One region of the Pseudoalteromonas sp. NJ631 genome, then DNA from elsewhere that is predicted to be linked to it. Evidence: predicted binding sites of a transcription regulator. Region 1 holds the regulator's gene; each other region holds the start of a gene.

Region 1 (5,934 bases):
CAGCGCCGCATCAACCGCTTGGAAGGTGGCATACTTGTCGCAAGCTTCGTCGGTTATATTTACTACATCATTTAAGGAAGCCTTGTGACAACGAACCCATTTATTGATTCTGCAAATCAAGTTTTTGCTACTGAACTTGCAGCAATAGAAGAAGTGCAACAGTTTGTTGATCAACAATTTGTAAAAGCCTGTGAAATTATGTTTGGCTGCCAAGGTCGCATCATCGTGATTGGCATGGGTAAGTCCGGCCACATCGGAAACAAAATCGCAGCGACACTCGCAAGTACTGGCAGCCCTGCATTTTTTGTTCATCCAGGAGAAGCAAGTCACGGCGACTTGGGTATGATCACCAAAGATGATGTGGTTTTGATGATCTCCAACTCAGGGGAAACCCAAGAGGTGATCTCAATCCTGCCTGTGATAAAGCGCTTAGGGGCCCCCGTTATTTCTATGACAGGCAACCCGAGCTCTACAATGGCTCGTAATGCGACGGTTCACCTTTGTGTTAAGGTATCAAAAGAAGCCTGCCCATTAGGACTTGCACCCACGGCGAGCACCACAGCTACGCTAGTGATGGGCGATGCACTCGCGGTTGCGCTACTTGAAGCCAGAGGCTTTACGGCTGATGATTTTGCACTTTCCCATCCAGGTGGTAGTTTAGGAAGACGTCTACTACTAACCGTTGCTGATGTCATGCATCAAGGGGATGCAATCCCTATGGTTAAAAGTCATTGCACAGTTAAAGAAGCTTTATTTGAAATGTCAGCTAAAAGTTTAGGTATGACGGCAATCGTAGATGAAAGCTCGCAATTGCAAGGTATTTTTACCGATGGCGACTTGCGCCGTATTATCGAACAAAAGATCGATATTCACACCACCCCAATCACGCAAGTTATGACGGCTAAAAGTACGACGGCACGCGCCGATATGCTCGCAGCAGAGGTACTCAATATCATGGAAACCAAACGGATTAACGGCTTGATTGTGGTAAACGAAAACAACATCCCGGTTGGCGCCTTGAATACGCAAGATTTACTTAGAGCGGGGGTGCTGTAATGCAATTTGAAGATTTATATCAGACGATTTCACCTAAAGCTTGGGAAAAAGCAAAACAAATCAAATTATTGATTTGCGATATTGATGGCGTATTCTCAGATGGCCGTATATACCTTGGTAATAATGGTGAAGAACTGAAAGCATTTAATACCAAAGATGGGTTTGGTGTTAAGGCCTTGATTGATTGTGGTATCGAAGTCGCCGTTATCACAGGTAGGCATTCACAAATAGTTCAGCAACGCATGACTAGTTTAAATGTAACTTATATTTACCAAGGCCAAGAAAACAAGTTAGTGGCATATGATGAACTGAAGACTAAGCTCAACCTTAGTGATGACGAAATTGCGTATATTGGTGATGATGGTCCAGACCTACCCGTAATGGAACGAGTCGGTTTTGCCGTTGCCGTCAATGATGCACATCCTCTTGTTAAACATATCGCTCATTACACAACCTTGATGCCTGGTGGTTTTGGTGCTGTGAGAGAACTGACTGATCTTCTAATGCTCAGCCAAAATCACTTATTGACTTCCAAAGGATCAAGTACATGACCGTATTGCGTGTCATCTTACTCATTGTTTTCGCTTCTTTAATGGTTTGGATGTGGTCGCCCATGTTTAATCCATCAGAGGCGGACTCAGCAAAAGAAGATGAACCGTTAGCTAAGCCCGATTATGTTGCAACCACGCTTCAGCAAACGACCTATAGTGAAAATGGCTTATTAAACTATCAGGTAACTGCTGATAAGATGGAGTTGTATCAAGATCTTGGCTTTAGTCACTTTGAAAAGCCTATTTTCACCTTATATAACGGTGAGCAAAATTGGCAAATAAGTGCATTAGAAGCAACACTGTACGAAAACAATACCTTGATATTAGAAGGCAATGTGCTGGCAAAGAATTTAACGCCTAACGCCATGATCACCGATATCAATGCCGATAATGTAAGAGTTGAAATTAAGCAAAAATTGATGAAGTCGGAACACCCTGTCGTTATCACGGGTCCTAGTCTTAGGATCACGGGTAAAGGACTGCATGCGGATCTACAAAAGCAAGTGATCGAACTCATCAACCACACAAAGACAATTTATTATGACCAGTAAAATCATTAACAAACTAGTTTTCATCGGCTTGCTTGCAAGTTCTACTCTAGTAATTGCTGCAGAACAAAATGAAGTCATTATTGATGCTGGCCGTCAGCAAGCTCAACTGCAAAGCAACATCGGTATTTTTGAACAGAATGTTGTTATTATTCATGGCAACAGAAAAATAAATGCCGATCGCCTAGAAGTCCATCGCCGCGCGGAGCTTGGTACTAACAAGCAACTGCTTGTTGCAACTGGCAGCCCAGCTATTTTCAGCGAACGTCAACCTGATGGTAATTTGCTAGAAGCCAAAGCAAACGAAATTCGCTACGACGTTGCGGAAGGCACCTTAGTCATTTCTGGCGATGCGGAAATCAATCAAACTGGGCAAAAAATCAATGCTCAGGTCATCACCTATGACATTGAAAAGCAACTGATCAGTGCTGAGCGCTCAGACCAAGAAGATTCCCGTGTAAGAACCATCCTTGTTCCTGTTGATGACAAAAAAGACGCAAAAGATAAAAAAGCGCAGGAAGAAGGTAACAATTAATGAGCGAGCTCAAAGCAACTGGTTTAGCAAAGAGTTATAAAGGCCGCCAGGTCGTCAAAAATGTTGGCTTAAGTGTTCAAGCTGGCAGCATTGTAGGCTTATTGGGCCCGAATGGCGCAGGTAAAACCACGACCTTTTATATGATTGTAGGGTTAGTACCAAGCGACAAAGGTTTTATTCAGATTGATGACGAAGATATCACTTTGCTACCGATGCACAGCCGCGCGCGACTTGGTATTGGTTATCTACCGCAAGAGTCTTCGATCTTTAGAAAACTCACGGTCTATCAAAATTTGATGGCGATTCTAGAAACTCGAAAAGACTTATCTAAAGTTGAAAGAGAAGCTGAACTCAATGAGTTACTGGACGAATTTAATATTCAACACATTCGCGACTCACAGGGCATGGCATTGTCGGGAGGCGAAAGAAGACGCGTAGAAATTGCTCGCGCTTTAGCCGCTAACCCTAAGTTTATCCTGTTAGATGAACCTTTTGCTGGTGTTGATCCTATTTCGGTGTTAGATATAAAGACAATCATAGAGCACCTAAAAAACCGCGGTATCGGTGTGCTAATCACCGATCATAACGTTAGAGAAACACTGGACGTATGTGAAAAAGCCTACATCGTTTCACATGGTGAGTTAATCGCTGCAGGCACGCCAGAACATGTTTTGGCAGATCAAACCGTAAGAGATGTCTACCTAGGCGAACAATTCAAGCTATAGTTAAGACGTAGTATTAATAACTGTTAAAAAGGATTGTTAGAGATACATGAGGCAATCATTACAGCTGCGCATGGGGCAGCAACTTACAATGACTCCACAACTGCAACAAGCCATTCGCTTGCTGCAGCTCAGTACATTGGACCTGCAACAAGAAATACAAGAAGCGTTAGACAGCAATCCATTGTTGGAAGTGGAAGAAGGTGATAATACTGACGGCGAAAACGCTGACCAACACAGTCAAGAAAAGAGCAGTGCTGACGACAATCAAGATTCAAGCGATGAAGTGCAGGTTAGTGACTATGAGATAGACTCAGATACTGCCATGAGCAAAGACACTGTGAGCGATGACCTTGCTATGGATGTCACTTGGGACGAGTATATGAGTGCAGCGCCCGCTGCAAGCTCAGGCCCACTTCCCGATGACGATAATGTTTATCAAGGGGAAACCTCTGAATCTCTTCATGATTATCTCATGTGGCAACTTGAGCTGACACCGTTTAGTCCAACAGATAGAGCGATTGCGATTGCGATTATTGAAGCGGTCGACCTGTCAGGCATTTTAACACTGTCTTGCGAAGACATTTTAGAAAGCATTAATGATGAGAGTAGCGAAGAGCCTATTGAGCTGGATGAAGTCGAAGCCGTGCTCAAACGTATTCAGCTTTTCGATCCTGTCGGTATCGCAGCGCGTAGTTTACAAGAATGCTTGTGTATTCAGCTAAATCAATTCGCCCCAGATACGCCATGGATTGCCGAAACGAAAATGATCCTGACAGAGCATATCGACTTGCTTGCCAGCCGTGACTATCGAACTTTGGCTAAGAAAACGCGCCTTAAAGAAGCCGATCTCAAAGAGGTCATGACGTTAATTCATAGTCTTAACCCAAAACCAGCGGCAAGCATTATTCATGAAGAGCCTGAATATGTGATCCCTGACGTATCGGTAAAAAAAGTAAAAGGTCGTTGGATCGTAGAGCTAAATCCTGATGCTATGCCTAAAATAAGAGTAAACGACCATTATGCTGCGATGTCTAGAACAGCGAAATCCAGCACAGATAGTCAGTTTATTCGCTCACATTTACAAGAAGCAAAGTGGTTTATTAAAAGCTTAGAAAGCCGAAATGATACATTATTAAAAGTTACCAATTGCATTGTGCAACAACAACAGGCATTCTTTGAACATGGCCCCGAAGCAATGCGCCCTATGGTGCTAAATGATGTTGCTGAAATGGTTGAGATGCATGAGTCCACAATTTCCCGTGTGACAACACAAAAATACATGCATACACCTCGGGGAATATTTGAGCTGAAGTACTTCTTCTCTAGCCATGTAAGTACAGAAAATGGAGGTGAGTGCTCTTCTACAGCAATTAGAGCACTTATCAAAAAGCTGATAGCTGCAGAAAATACCGCGAAGCCATTGAGTGACAGCAAAATTGCAGATATCTTAGCTGAGCAAGGAATTAAGGTAGCGAGACGTACGATTGCAAAATATCGTGAATCCCTAGCCATTCCACCGTCAAATCAGCGTAAAAGCTTGATATAAGACGTAAAACCCAAGAAGGAAAAATGCTTATGCAACTAAATCTAACTGGTCGCCATGTAGAAATTACTGACTCATTAAGAGACTATGTCACCAACAAGTTTGCGAAGCTAGAAAGGCACTTTGATCATATCAATAACGTGCATGTGATCCTTGATGTCGAGAAGCTAGTACAAAAAGCAGAAGCAACATTACACGTAAACGGCGGCGAGCTATTTGCATCAACAGAGCATCAAGATATGTATGCCGCAATTGATGGCCTCATCGACAAGCTAGATCGTCAAGTTATTAAACACAAAGAGAAGCTCACTCGACACTAAGATGAAATTAAGTGAATTAGTGAACAAGGACTGCAGTAAAGCTGCGGTCCTTTTTAATAGCAAAAAACGTATTTTAGAATACATCAGCGAACTGGCTCATAGCCAAATTCCAAATACCAGTCAGCATGCTATCTTAGACGCTTTAATGGCGCGAGAGAAATTAGGCAGCACAGGGATCGGTAAAGGTATTGCCATTCCTCATGGTCGACTTGAGGGTTTGGATAAAATCCTTGCAATGGTGCTTGTTAGCGAGCAAGGGATCCAGTTTGAAGCCATAGATAAGCAGCCTGTCGATATTTTTGTCGCGTTCATCGTACCCGAAGGTGATAATCAACAGCACCTGAAGACCTTAGCGGCGATTGCTGATACACTCAAAGACAAGTCTTTTTGCAAAATGCTTAGGCAAGCAAAAAGTGATGACGAGTTATATGCAGTGATCCAAGGTGAACTTGATGAGTGATGAAGAAAAAGGACTCGAGCTTATCATTATCAGTGGCCGCTCAGGCTCTGGTAAATCTGTAGCGCTTCGAGTATTGGAAGACTTAGGCTACTATTGTGTAGATAACATTCCAGTCAATTTACTGCCGTCTTTAGTCCGCAGCGTTTCCGACAATTATAATAAAATTGCAGTCAGTATTGATGTTAGAAACTTGCCT
Region 2 (5,934 bases), on a different contig from region 1:
GTCACTCGCTTCATGCCGTATTTCGTCATGTATACCGCATCGCTGTCTAGCGCTTGGCTTTTTTGTACAGGATGTTCGTATATCAGCTTACCCAGTGAATCGGTGATAGCCATGACGCTGGTCAACTCGCTCTGCTTACCATCTGCAGCAAGTGTGGTGTAGGCCTCTGCAACATCAAAACTGGATAGCTCTAACGCGCCCAATAATAAAGAAGGATAAAGTGGAATCGACTTAGAGACACCAAGCTCATTCAAAGTTTGTGCGACTCGATTAACACCCACATCCAGACCAAGGTTTACCGCTGGAATATTGATGCTATTGCTGAACGCTTCAAACATTGGCACTTGGCCTCTAAATTTATGATCGAAGTTCTCTGGAGACCAAACCTTACCTGAACCGTCTGTCACTTCAAGGGGACTGTCATCAAGTAGCATGCCCAAATGGTAGTTTGGATTCGACAAAGCACTCAAATAAATAGCAGGCTTGACCAGTGAACCTATATTGCGCTCGGTGTCTAATACTCGATTAAAACCTGAAAACTTCAACTGACGACCAGCAACTAACGCCGATACACCCGCTTTTTCAACATTAACTGACAGCATTGCAGTTTCTAAATCTTCCGTTTTAAAACGGCGCTCTAAGTAAGGTAAGCCCTTTTTAACGGCATCTTCCATCGCCGTTTGCTTTTGTAAATCGAGATAGGTAAAAATCCGAATTCCAGAGTCAACAATGTCATCATCAGGTACCAGTTTCTTTAACTCGCGATTCACCAACTCCAAATATCCAGGATAAGACTGCATACGGCTCGCTTTTAAAGGCTGTACATCAATCGGCCTTGCCAGCGCTGCGCGATACTCGGGCGTTGTGATAAGGCCATTTTCCACCATTAGCCTCAAGACTAAATCACGCCTTTCCATTACCCGCTCAGGGTAGCGTCTTGGGTTATAAAAAGATGGCCCTTTCACCATCGCGACTAACATAGCGACTTGGTCAAACTCAAGCTCGTCCACCGGCTTACCAAAATAAAAATCGGCCGCAAGCCCCATACCATGAACACCTTGATTATAGGCTTGACCCAAAAACACTTCGTTCAAATAGGCTTCGAGGATTTCATCTTTGCTGTAACGGAAATCTAAAATCAATGCGATGAACGCTTCATTCACCTTGCGGATTAAGGTGCGATCTCTGGTGAGATAAAAGTTCTTTGCGAGCTGCTGCGTAAGCGTACTGCCACCTTGCACAGTTCGCCCAGCTTTGATGTTGGCATACAGCGCACGCAAAATAGACAGCGCAGAAACACCATGATGTTGGTAAAAGTCTCTATCTTCTACCACCAGCAGCGTTTCTTTTAAAATATTAGGAAATTTATCGAACGGAACAAACTCTCTGTCTTGCCGAGATTCATTGCCGATCCGAGCAATCTGCACAGGTTCTAAGCGAGCCCCTGCTAAGCGTCGACCTTGATTATCAACAATATTGGCAAGCTTCTTACCAGCAAAATTAAGCGTAAAAATACGCGCGGTTTCTGGGCCATCGTAGAATTCGAACGCGCGACGATGGATGGTGATTGTGCGACCTTGAACGGTATATTGACCGGTACGGCTGATACGATTTACACGGGAATAATTAAGCCGCTTCAGCTCCCACAGCACTTCATCCTCATTAAGGAACTGATCAGGAAAAAACTGCATCGATCTGGCATAAACCTGCACGGGAAGTTCCCATTTATTGCCTTCAAACTGGCGGCTTATTTTGGCGTCTAAGTAGATGATATAGATTGCTACAAGGAATATCGCCGCAATAGTCCCCTTCCAAAAGAAAGACCACAACGTGCTCAGTACACGGCTTTTAATTCTTTGCATCTTAGAACCGTTTTGCTGGGTATTGTTTTTACGCGAAGTGTTCGCTTTGACGTTTGAATTTTTGGCAGGTGTTCTTTTCTTTTTATCCGTCATGACCCAAGTAAAACTAAAAAATGAATCGCAAGATGGTAGGGTAACCTAAATTAACAACTGCTGAAAGTAGAATAATATTTATAAAGAAAAGTGAGCCCTGCTGGACTCACTTTGTTTAGACAACGAGAACTTTACAATATTGACCGAGAGCCAAATTGGTATTACTGTCCGCGAACTGTCACGAACTCGGGATAGGCATCTACGCCACAATCATGTTGATCCATACCGCTTAGCTCTTCTTCTTCACCAACGCGGATCCCCATGCTCGCTTTCAATACACTCCAAACAATATAAGAAGCAATGAAAACAAAACCTAAAATAGTGATAAGTCCCACAGCCTGACCTTGGAAAGTAGCGTCTGAGTTTGAAAATGGCACCATCATCACACCCAGCGCACCGCAGATACCGTGAACAGAGATAGCACCGACAGGATCATCAATTTTTGCTTTATCTAGCGCAACGATACTAAACACCACCAATGCACCGCCTATGGCACCGAGGATAAGCGCTAATATAGGTGTTGGAGAAGCAGGTTCTGCGGTAATGGTCACTAGACCTGCTAGTGCACCATTAAGCACCATAGTTAAATCCGCCTTGCCCCACATTAATTTACACACCAACAGTGCAGCAACCGCACCTGCAGCCGCCGCCGCATTGGTATTTAGCATGATTTGGCTGACCGCGATGGCATTTTCTTTGTCGGCAAGGAACAGTTGAGAGCCACCGTTAAAGCCAAACCACCCCATCCACAAAATAAAGGTGCCTAGTGTAGCTAGTGGCATGTTGGAACCAGGAATTGGGTAAATCTCACCATTTTTGCCATATTTTCCTTTGCGCGCACCTAGTAACAGAACACCCGCTAGTGCCGCAGCAGCACCGGCACCATGCACAATGGCAGAACCGGCAAAGTCAACAAAGCCAAGCTCAGATAAGAAACCACCGCCCCACGTCCAATAGCCTTCTAACGGGTAGATAAAACCAGTTAACACCACACAAAATGCTAAAAACGCCCACAATTTCATACGCTCAGCAACAGCGCCCGAGACAATTGACATGGCCGTTGCAACAAATACCACTTGGAAGAAAAAGTCGGATTGCAGTGCATGGTCGGCATCCTTAGCAGCACTGCCAATGAGCGCGCCAAGACTTGGTAAAACCCCGCCTTCGGCATTATTCACATACATGATGTTGTAACCAATAAGAAGATACATAGTACAAGCAATGGCGTACAGTGCGACGTTCTTGGTAAGGATTTCAGTGGTATTTTTTGAGCGTACTAATCCCGCTTCAAGCATAGCGAAACCGGCAGCCATCCACATAACTAAGACGCCAGAGATCAAAAAGTAAAAGGTATTTAATGAAAATTTTAGTTCTATTATTGTATTTTCCATTGCTCGGCTCCCCTTAAATGGCTTCTTCATCAAGTTCGCCGGTACGGATCCGAACAACTTGGTCTAAGTCGTAAACAAAGATTTTTCCATCACCAATTTTTCCAGTGAACGCAGCCTTTGTAACCGTTTCCACAACGCGCTCGGCGCTTTCGCTTAACGTTGCAATTTCTATTTTTATTTTTGGAATGAAATCGACTTGATATTCTGCACCGCGATATAGTTCGGTATGACCGCGCTGACGTCCAAACCCTTTAACGTCAACAACCGTCATGCCTTCAATCCCCAGATCGGCTAACGCTTCACGTACCTCATCAAGCTTAAATGGTTTTATTATTGCACTTATCATTTTCATGCTGAGTCCCCTTAGGACAGTTGATCCTGTTGTATGCAGTAATCCAACCTTTGTGCCAAATTTTTTATTCCTTAATTAACAATGAATTAAAGTGGGAGGTGGAATTTAACGCATAAAAAATGCACCATCTAGGTGCATTGATATTAAGTCTGAACTGAGTTGGTGCATAAACACCCAAATAACGAAAAGCTAATGCGCGATAACGCAATTTCGTTGTTTGTCCTTCGCTTTGTAGAGCGCTTTATCAGCTTTGCGCATTACTTCGCTTAAACTCTTTGATTGGCAAGCCGCGAGGCCAATACTGATGGTGCAATAATGCTTACCCTCAGGAATTTTGAATGCTTGCTGTGCAAGGCGCTCTCTAAAGTCTTCTAGCATGTGCTTTGCCATCTTCATATCTGAGCTTGGAATAAGCAAAGCAAACTCTTCCCCACCAATACGTGCGACAATGTAGTGACCAAATGCACTACGCAGTAAATCAGCAACTTGTTTAAGTACATCATCACCGCTTTCATGACCATATTGGTCGTTAATAGACTTAAAGTGATCGAGGTCTAACAATGCCAATATATGCTGGCTCGGTTTGTTCTTGATTAAACGCTCTGCTTGCTGACAGAAATAACGGCGATTATAAAGTCCTGTTAAATAGTCTCGATGCGCATATTCTTTGATTTCTGCAATCAAATTGAGCTGCTCCATCGTCTGCATGATGCGGCAGTGAAACTCTTCACTCATAAAAGGTTTTGCCAAAAAGTCATTGGCGCCGTATTTGATAAACTTTGCTGACAAACCATGACTTCCCGCGCCAGATAGACCTATAATCGCCAACTCATCTCGTCCGCGACTATTACGAACGGATTTCACCAACTCAAAGCCATCCATCGTCGGCATCGCAAAGTCTGTCAGCAGCAGTTTAATTTCATGGTCAGATAGCAACATCTCCAATGCCTGTTCGCCATCTTGCGCCTCAAGCACTGTAAATAATTGCTTTTCAAGCATTTGCTTCATTACCGCGCGACTGATCACAGAATCATCGGCGATCAGCGCCTTGCAACCTTGGTTTCTCAACAGTCTAGATGCTAACTTGACCGCGTATAGGTATGAATCACGGTTGTCTTTAATTACATAATCCACCACGCCCATTTCAAGCATTTGCTGGCGACTATATTCATCTATTTTTGAGGTCAGCACCACAGTGGGAATTTTGTGGCTGAGCGTGAGCTGCACGACCTCTGCGTCCATCGCATCGGGCAGCGTTAAATCTACCAGCGCCAATGTATATTGGTGCTGTGCTAAGAAGTCCTTACTTTCCTTGAGGGACCAAGCAAAATCGATTTCGACATCTAGATGCTGAGCAGCAAGGTGTCGCAATACCTGTTGTACGACTTTACTGTCTTCAACAATTAAAATTCTTTGCATGGATTGAGATCTCTTAAGTACAACGAGAAGCGCAGTGAAACAAGAATTTAACGGGGCTAAATACTTTATTACTACATAATAAAGTACTAAATATACGCGAATCTTGCACTAAAAAAAACCAAATCGGCTCAAATTCGTTACTTTTCGATAAACGAGGTTACAACAGCCTATTTTTCAAACCTGCCGTTTTTTTTGTTGAGTTTGTCTCAATGGCTTTGAATTTCAGATGAAATACTTCTTTAATGCAGACATACCGACTGCAATACCGAGGAAGCAATGAAAAAACTACTACCACTATTGCTCGTGAGTTGTGCCCTACTCTCAGCGCCAAGCATAGCTGAAGAGCACAACCGCGCAATTGAGATAGATCATAAAATAACAACTGAGCATAGAGCCGAAATAAAAGGTGAACGTATTAACTACACCGCAACAACAGGCACACAGCCGGTGTGGAATGAAAACGGCGATGCAGTTGCAACGTTGCATTACACCTACTACAAACGCACAAAAATTAAAGATATGAGCAAACGTCCGCTGCTGATCTCATTTAACGGTGGTCCGGGCTCTGCTTCCGTGTGGATGCACATTGCCTATACTGGCCCAAGAGTATTAAAAATTGATGACGAAGGATATCCACTGCAACCTTACGGTTTGAAAGATAACCCATATTCAGTGCTAGATGTTGCCGATATTGTTTATGTAAACCCAGTCAACACAGGTTATTCTCGCGTACTCAAAAATGCTGAAGGTAAATATCCGAGTAAAGCCGAACAAACAAAGATGTTTTTTGGCGTCAACGCGGACGTGAAGTACTTAG
Region 3 (5,934 bases), on a different contig from region 1:
ACCACAGCTGTATTTGACGTAATATTCAGTCGCTTTTCTGCACTTTCAAATACATCAAAACCGTTATCACTTGAGCGTATTTCAACCCCTTCAGAAACCTTTATTTTATGCTGTCCTTGATCACCATTATATACGTACTTTCCAGTGGCAGAATCAAAGCTGTAGGTTTGCGTATTATCTTGGTAGCCGGAAAATATAAACTTACCATCCTCACTTTTTGAGTTCATTAAATCCAAAATAGTATCCTGAATGGACTCGAGCTCATCAGCAATCGCTTCACGGTCAACGTCAGATAACCCACCGTTACCTGCCTGTATCGACTTCGCATAAGCGCTATCAATGGCCGTTTTAATATTTTCTAGTACTGATTCTTGAGTATCTAATCTCGAAGACAACATAGTCAGGTTCTTGGTAAACTGATCGTTTGCTTGGATCCTGTCATCAAAAAGCATGGCTCTAGCAGTCGCTGAAGCATCATCAGAAGCACTCAATACCCGCTTTTGCGTGTTCAGCTGCTGTGTTGCTTTATTCACGTCCTGCTGATTACGCAAAATAGAATTAAGATTAGAATTAAAAATTTGATTTTGAGATAAACGCATAATTACCTCGCTGCACTTAATAAGGTATCGAACACAGTTCTTGCTGCCGAAATGACTTGAGCCGAAGCCGAGTAAGACTGTTGAAAACGTAACAAGTTGGCCGCCTCTTCATCTAGGTTTACGCCCGATAGAGACTCAAACCATGCGCTTGACTGATTAGCCAGCGCTTCAAATGCCGCGCCGTTGGTTTTTGCTTGATTGGTAATAACCCCTACACCTGTGACAATATCGGCATATGCTTCATTAAAGGTTTTATGGCTTTCGGTACTACCTGTAGACTCTACATTTTGTCTAACTAAATCCGATGATTTCAGACCATCGAGCGCTGCACCATTACGGTTGTCATCAAAGCCACCTGTGTTAAAGCTAATCTCAAAACTATCACCGGTATTCGGTGTACCCTCGATATCGAAAGTGAAGCCAAGATTATCAAAAGGTACAGGCGCGGCTCCCACTCCAGAAAGAATATCTTTACCATCGGCAGGAGCCGTGAAGGTATGCGTTGTACCTGAATTACTGGTTAACGTATATTCGTTAGCATTTGCTGTTTTAGTCAAAGTATAAGGACCATCATTCAACGTTGGCGGCGTTCCTGCAGTAAACGCACTAGTCGCTGGATCGGTATCAGTGACGACTCCCGCTGAAATGGTTGCCGTACCATTATTGTCTGCTGATTTTTCAGTACGAATTGGCGACGCTAATGCGAGTGCTTCTGGTCTTTGAGTTGCAAGCTCCAACCCAGTTGCAGCCTGTTGATTTAATTTCACAAGAAATCTATCACCTGTTGCACCACTACCCGTTACGTTCATTTGTAAGCCAAAATAATCGCCCGTTCCCGTGATGACTCCACCTGCAATATTACCAGTCGTCGGAGTACCGACAGGATTGCCTTTGGCATCTACAGCTGTTATTTCAACGGTTGTTGCACTGGTATAAGTAACTTGGAAATCGGTAGCTGGCAACTCATTGCCGCGCCCAGGCTCAAGTGTTGCCGTAAGCGCTGCGGTACCTGTATTTTCGCTGTAAGCAAAGCCACCCACGGTAGGTATTTTAAATATATCTCCACCTATGTTGCCATCTAAATCCATTCCCAATCTATTTTGCTGATTAAAAGCATCTGCCAATGCAAGGCCAATTTGACCTAGTTGGTTTTGTGCCGGGATCAACACTTCATCTCTAAACGCCAGTAACCCACCGATTTTGCCTTTCAAGCTGCCGCTATCTAACTCGAGCTGCACAACATTTTTATCTTTAATGTCTAAGATTAGTTCTTTATGGTTAGGATCTGGGTTGCCTTTCATCGCGAATAAATTGAAGGCTCCACCTTGCATCACAAGTGCATCCCCAGTGCCTAAAAACACGAGCTTCTCGCCATTTTCACCATCGAGTGTTTCTATATCTACAAGTTCAGCGAGCTCCTTGATAGCTTGATCTCGTTCGTTAAGCACACTGTGATCGACATTGTTCAGGTTGAGTGCTGATTTACTCGCTACTTGCTTATTTAATTCGCTGATTTTTTGAACAAGGTTATTGGCTTCTTCTGAGAAAATATCCAATTGCTCGTTCACAATACTGTTTTGATCAACAACTATCCCTGACAGTCTATCCATTTGATCAACAAGACCTTGAGCGCCTGTCATAAATAAAGAGCGGTTAGTTGTCGATGAAGGCAAGTTAATCGCGCTTTGTAAATTGTTAAACATCGAGTTGATGCTTTTGCTCAGACTGTTTGAGTCTTGTGCAAACAACGTATCAACACGGCTTGCCTCAGTGACAAACTGCTCGTAGTAAGACTGATTAGAAATATCACGATTTAATTGCTGCTGCGCAAATTGGTTGAGCAAACGCACGGTTTCACCGCGGCCAACCATGCCACCTATCATTGTTCCGTGTTCAGTCCGTTCACGGATATACCCTTTGGTATTTAGGTTAGCGATGTTTTTACTGGTGGTTTGTAGTAACTCAGAGTTAGCCCTAACCCCTGCCGCACCAATATTTAATAGATCAAATGACATCTCATCTGACTCCCTTTGTTAGCGCACCGGATAAGAAATCGGATACATCAATACGCTTTAAAACTGACTTAATTTTGTTGGCATAATTCGGATCGGTCGCGTAGCCTGCATTTTGAAGCTCACTTAAATAAGCATGACTATCACCAGCCTTATTTAAGGCTTGCTCGTATCTCGGATTACCTTTTAGGAAACTGACATAATCATCAAAGCTTTGTTCAAGCGACTTATAAGCACGGAAATCGGCTTGCTTTTGCACAGGTAACCCTTGCTCAAATTCAAGTGTCGATTTTCTGGCGCTTTCACCACTCCAGCGGCTATCCGCTTTGATATTGAATAGATTAAAACTGCTACTACCATCTTTTTTGCTGATGATGTGTTTACCCCAACCGGTTTCCAGTGCAGCCTGTGCAACCATTACCGCAGGGTTCAAGCCTAACTTTTTCGCAGCTGTTTGAGCGTATTCCCAAATTCTGTCGACGAATTCCTCCGGAGAACCAAAGCCTGTTTGTTCATCGCTTGAGGTATCTGCCTTCACATTGACAGCCTGCGGTTCAGGCTTATTCATACTTTCACTCGTTGTCGCCTGTCTTTTAAAGGAAATATCGCCGTCAGCTCTCATTACTGAGGCAGGCTTATACTTTTCAGAATTAGGAGACAACTGCTGCACAATCAAATCTGCAAGTCCTAAGCTGCCCTGCTCAGATAAATGCATCGAAAGTTGCTGATCATGCATTTCTTCAAAAAATTTGACACCACTAGAGTTAAATGGACTGTCTTTATCCTCTAGCGCCTCATTCGCTTTACGCATGCTTTGTAACAACATTTGCGTAAAGATAGACTCAAACTGTTGTGCCGCCTTTTTCAATGCCTGATCTGAGGCACCTTGATCGCCAGCACCTTTCAGCGCCTCTTTACGGATCGAATCAAGGTTTCCTAGGTCAAAAAAGCTTTGATTTTTCAATTGGTCGGTGTTCATACACTCAGCACTGTTTGACGTTAATAACTATACAAATAGAAATGCAAAATCCGAGCCAAAAAAAAGCCCCACAATTGTGGGGCTAACTAGTTGATTAATAATAGAACATCAGATGACGACTAATTGACCATTTATTGCGCCCGCTTCTTTTAGCGCTTCAAGGATCGCCATTAAATCACCAGGTGCAGCACCAACTTGGTTAATTGCCCTAACCAAGTCATCAAGGCTCACGCCTGGGTCAAACACAAACGCTCGAGAGTCGTCCTGATTTACGTCGATAATACTTTGCTGCGTCACTGTTGTTTCGCCATTCGCCAGCGCATTAGGTTGAGACACATTTTGTTGCTCAGCAATCGTTACGGTAAGACCGCCATGAGTAATTGCCGCAGGCTGCAACTTGACATTTTTGCCGATAACGATAGTACCAGTGCGCGAGTTAACGATGATCTTCGCAGCGGTGTCCGCTGGTTTGAATTCAAGATTCTCAAGCGTAGATAAATACGCAACGCGCTGAGACGGATCTCTTGGTGCAATTACTCGAACTGAAGCTGCATCCATAGGTTTAGCACTGTTTGGTCCAACAAGACCATTGATAGTGTCGGCCAAGCGCTTTGCGGTAGTAAAATCCGGCCTATTCAAGTTAAAGGTAATGTAATCACCCTGAGTAAACGGACTTGGTACTGCTCGCTCCACTGTCGCGCCGTTTGCCACCCGACCTACTGTCGGGGTGTTGATCACAACTCGACTCCCGTCGGCACCATCAGCGCCCAAACCACCAACAATCAAGCTACCTTGCGCGATTGCATATACGTTACCATCGACCCCTTTTAGAAAGGTCTGAAGTAAAGTACCACCTCGTAAACTACCAGCACTACCAATAGATGAAACAGTAACGTCAATGGTTTGACCGGGTTTAACAAAAGGTGGTAAGTCAGCATGAACCGCAACAGCCGCAACATTTTTAATTTTTGGCTTTAAGCTTGCGGGCATCGTGATCCCAAAGCTATTCAACATCGCTTTAAAGCTTTGCTCGGTAAATCTGGTTTGCTCACCGGTACCAGGCAAGCCTACAACTAGGCCGTAGCCAACCAGTTGGTTTGAACGAACACCTTCAACCATACTGACGTCTTTAACTCGCTCAGCAGAAGCCAAAGAAGAAAAACTAACCAACGTAATGGCCGCACCGATAAGCAAAATATTCTTAAGCATATTGTTCATTTTCAGCACCTTAAAACGGCATCAGCGCGCTCATAAAGAAACTCGTTAACCAACCTGCACTTTGCACTTCTTGTTGGTCGCCTTTACCTGAGTATTGAATTCTAGCGTTTGCCACTCGATTGGACTCAACAGTGTTATCTGCCGTTACATCCTGAGGTCTTACTAATCCTTCTAAGCGAATAAATTCCTCGCCAGTATTGAGAGTTAACCACTTTTCGCCGCGGATCACTAAATTGCCGTTTGGAAGTACTCGGGTGACGTTTACTGAAATATTACCAAATAGGCTGTTTGACTGATTGGCTTGAGAATCACCAGAGAATGAAGAGCTTGAACTTGCTCCAAATTGTATCGCTTCCTTACCAATATTGATGGCATTGCCACCAAGACCAATAATCGGATCGAGACTAGCATCACTAGATTTATCAAGTTGAGAATTCGCAGCTTTGGTAGCCTGAGTCGTTTCTCTGAGTACGATGGTAATAATATCACCGACTCTTAACGCCTTTTTGTCAGCATAAAGATCATTGGAAAACTGCGTATTAAACAATGATCCTGTTGCTACCATTTGGGCTTGATTATCCTCGGGATAGATAGGTGCATAATACGGATCGTCACGCACCACATTTTTATTTTGTGTTGTACTACATCCAGATAATGCAGCGACCGTTACGATGGCTAAATATAATGCACGCATAATACCCCCTACCCAATTACAACTGTTGATTAATGTAGCTCAGCATCTGATCTACCGTTGAAATCACTTTTGAGTTCATCTCATACACGCGCTGTGTTTCGATTAGATTTACAAGCTCTTCGGTCACATTAACGTTTGACGTCTCAAGTGCGCCTTGCACAATCTTACCTAGCCCTTCAACACTTGGATTACCTTGCACTGGTGCACCACTTACCGCAGTTTCCGTGTACAAGTTTTGTCCAATCGGTTCAAGACCTGATGGATTAATAAAATCACTGATCGTCAACTGCCCGATAACAACGTTTTCAGCTTGTCCTGCAACGCGCACCGATACTTCACCATCTTGAGAAATAGTAATTGACTGTGCATCATCGGGGACGTTCATCTCAGGTAACACAGGGAAACCTGCACCAGAGGTAACTATCCGCCCCT

The links. The regulator sigma-54, encoded in region 1, starts transcription at its own class of promoters, with help from an activator protein. The targets are predictions, from matches to a motif close to GTTGGCACGNNNNTNGNNT.
Region 2: A587_RS0103285 (P-II family nitrogen regulator) is a predicted target of sigma-54. The motif match lies at 3,740-3,758, and genes of this name have one in related genera.
Region 3: flgJ (flagellar assembly peptidoglycan hydrolase FlgJ) is a predicted target of sigma-54. The motif match lies at 3,632-3,650, and genes of this name have one in related genera.

What each region holds. Positions count from the first base shown of each region.
Region 1 is NZ_AKXJ01000016.1:50,251-56,184, reverse strand. It holds gene A587_RS0120085 (calcium/sodium antiporter) at 1-75, shown strand, start outside; gene A587_RS0120080 (KpsF/GutQ family sugar-phosphate isomerase) at 85-1,056, shown strand; gene kdsC (3-deoxy-manno-octulosonate-8-phosphatase KdsC) at 1,056-1,607, shown strand; gene lptC (LPS export ABC transporter periplasmic protein LptC) at 1,604-2,158, shown strand; gene lptA (lipopolysaccharide transport periplasmic protein LptA) at 2,148-2,690, shown strand; gene lptB (LPS export ABC transporter ATP-binding protein) at 2,690-3,415, shown strand; gene A587_RS0120055 (RNA polymerase factor sigma-54) at 3,462-4,961, shown strand; gene hpf (ribosome hibernation promoting factor) at 4,991-5,278, shown strand; gene ptsN (PTS IIA-like nitrogen regulatory protein PtsN) at 5,280-5,738, shown strand; gene rapZ (RNase adapter RapZ) at 5,731-5,934, shown strand, end outside.
Region 2 is NZ_AKXJ01000001.1:684,568-690,501, forward strand. It holds gene mrcB (penicillin-binding protein 1B) at 1-1,955, opposite strand, end outside; gene A587_RS0103280 (ammonium transporter) at 2,117-3,346, opposite strand; gene A587_RS0103285 (P-II family nitrogen regulator) at 3,360-3,698, opposite strand; gene A587_RS0103290 (GGDEF domain-containing response regulator) at 3,888-5,117, opposite strand; gene A587_RS0103295 (S10 family peptidase) at 5,394-5,934, shown strand, end outside.
Region 3 is NZ_AKXJ01000007.1:159,190-165,123, forward strand. It holds gene flgL (flagellar hook-associated protein FlgL) at 1-599, opposite strand, end outside; gene flgK (flagellar hook-associated protein FlgK) at 602-2,614, opposite strand; gene flgJ (flagellar assembly peptidoglycan hydrolase FlgJ) at 2,616-3,590, opposite strand; gene A587_RS0113945 (flagellar basal body P-ring protein FlgI) at 3,699-4,799, opposite strand; gene flgH (flagellar basal body L-ring protein FlgH) at 4,819-5,502, opposite strand; gene flgG (flagellar basal-body rod protein FlgG) at 5,519-5,934, opposite strand, start outside.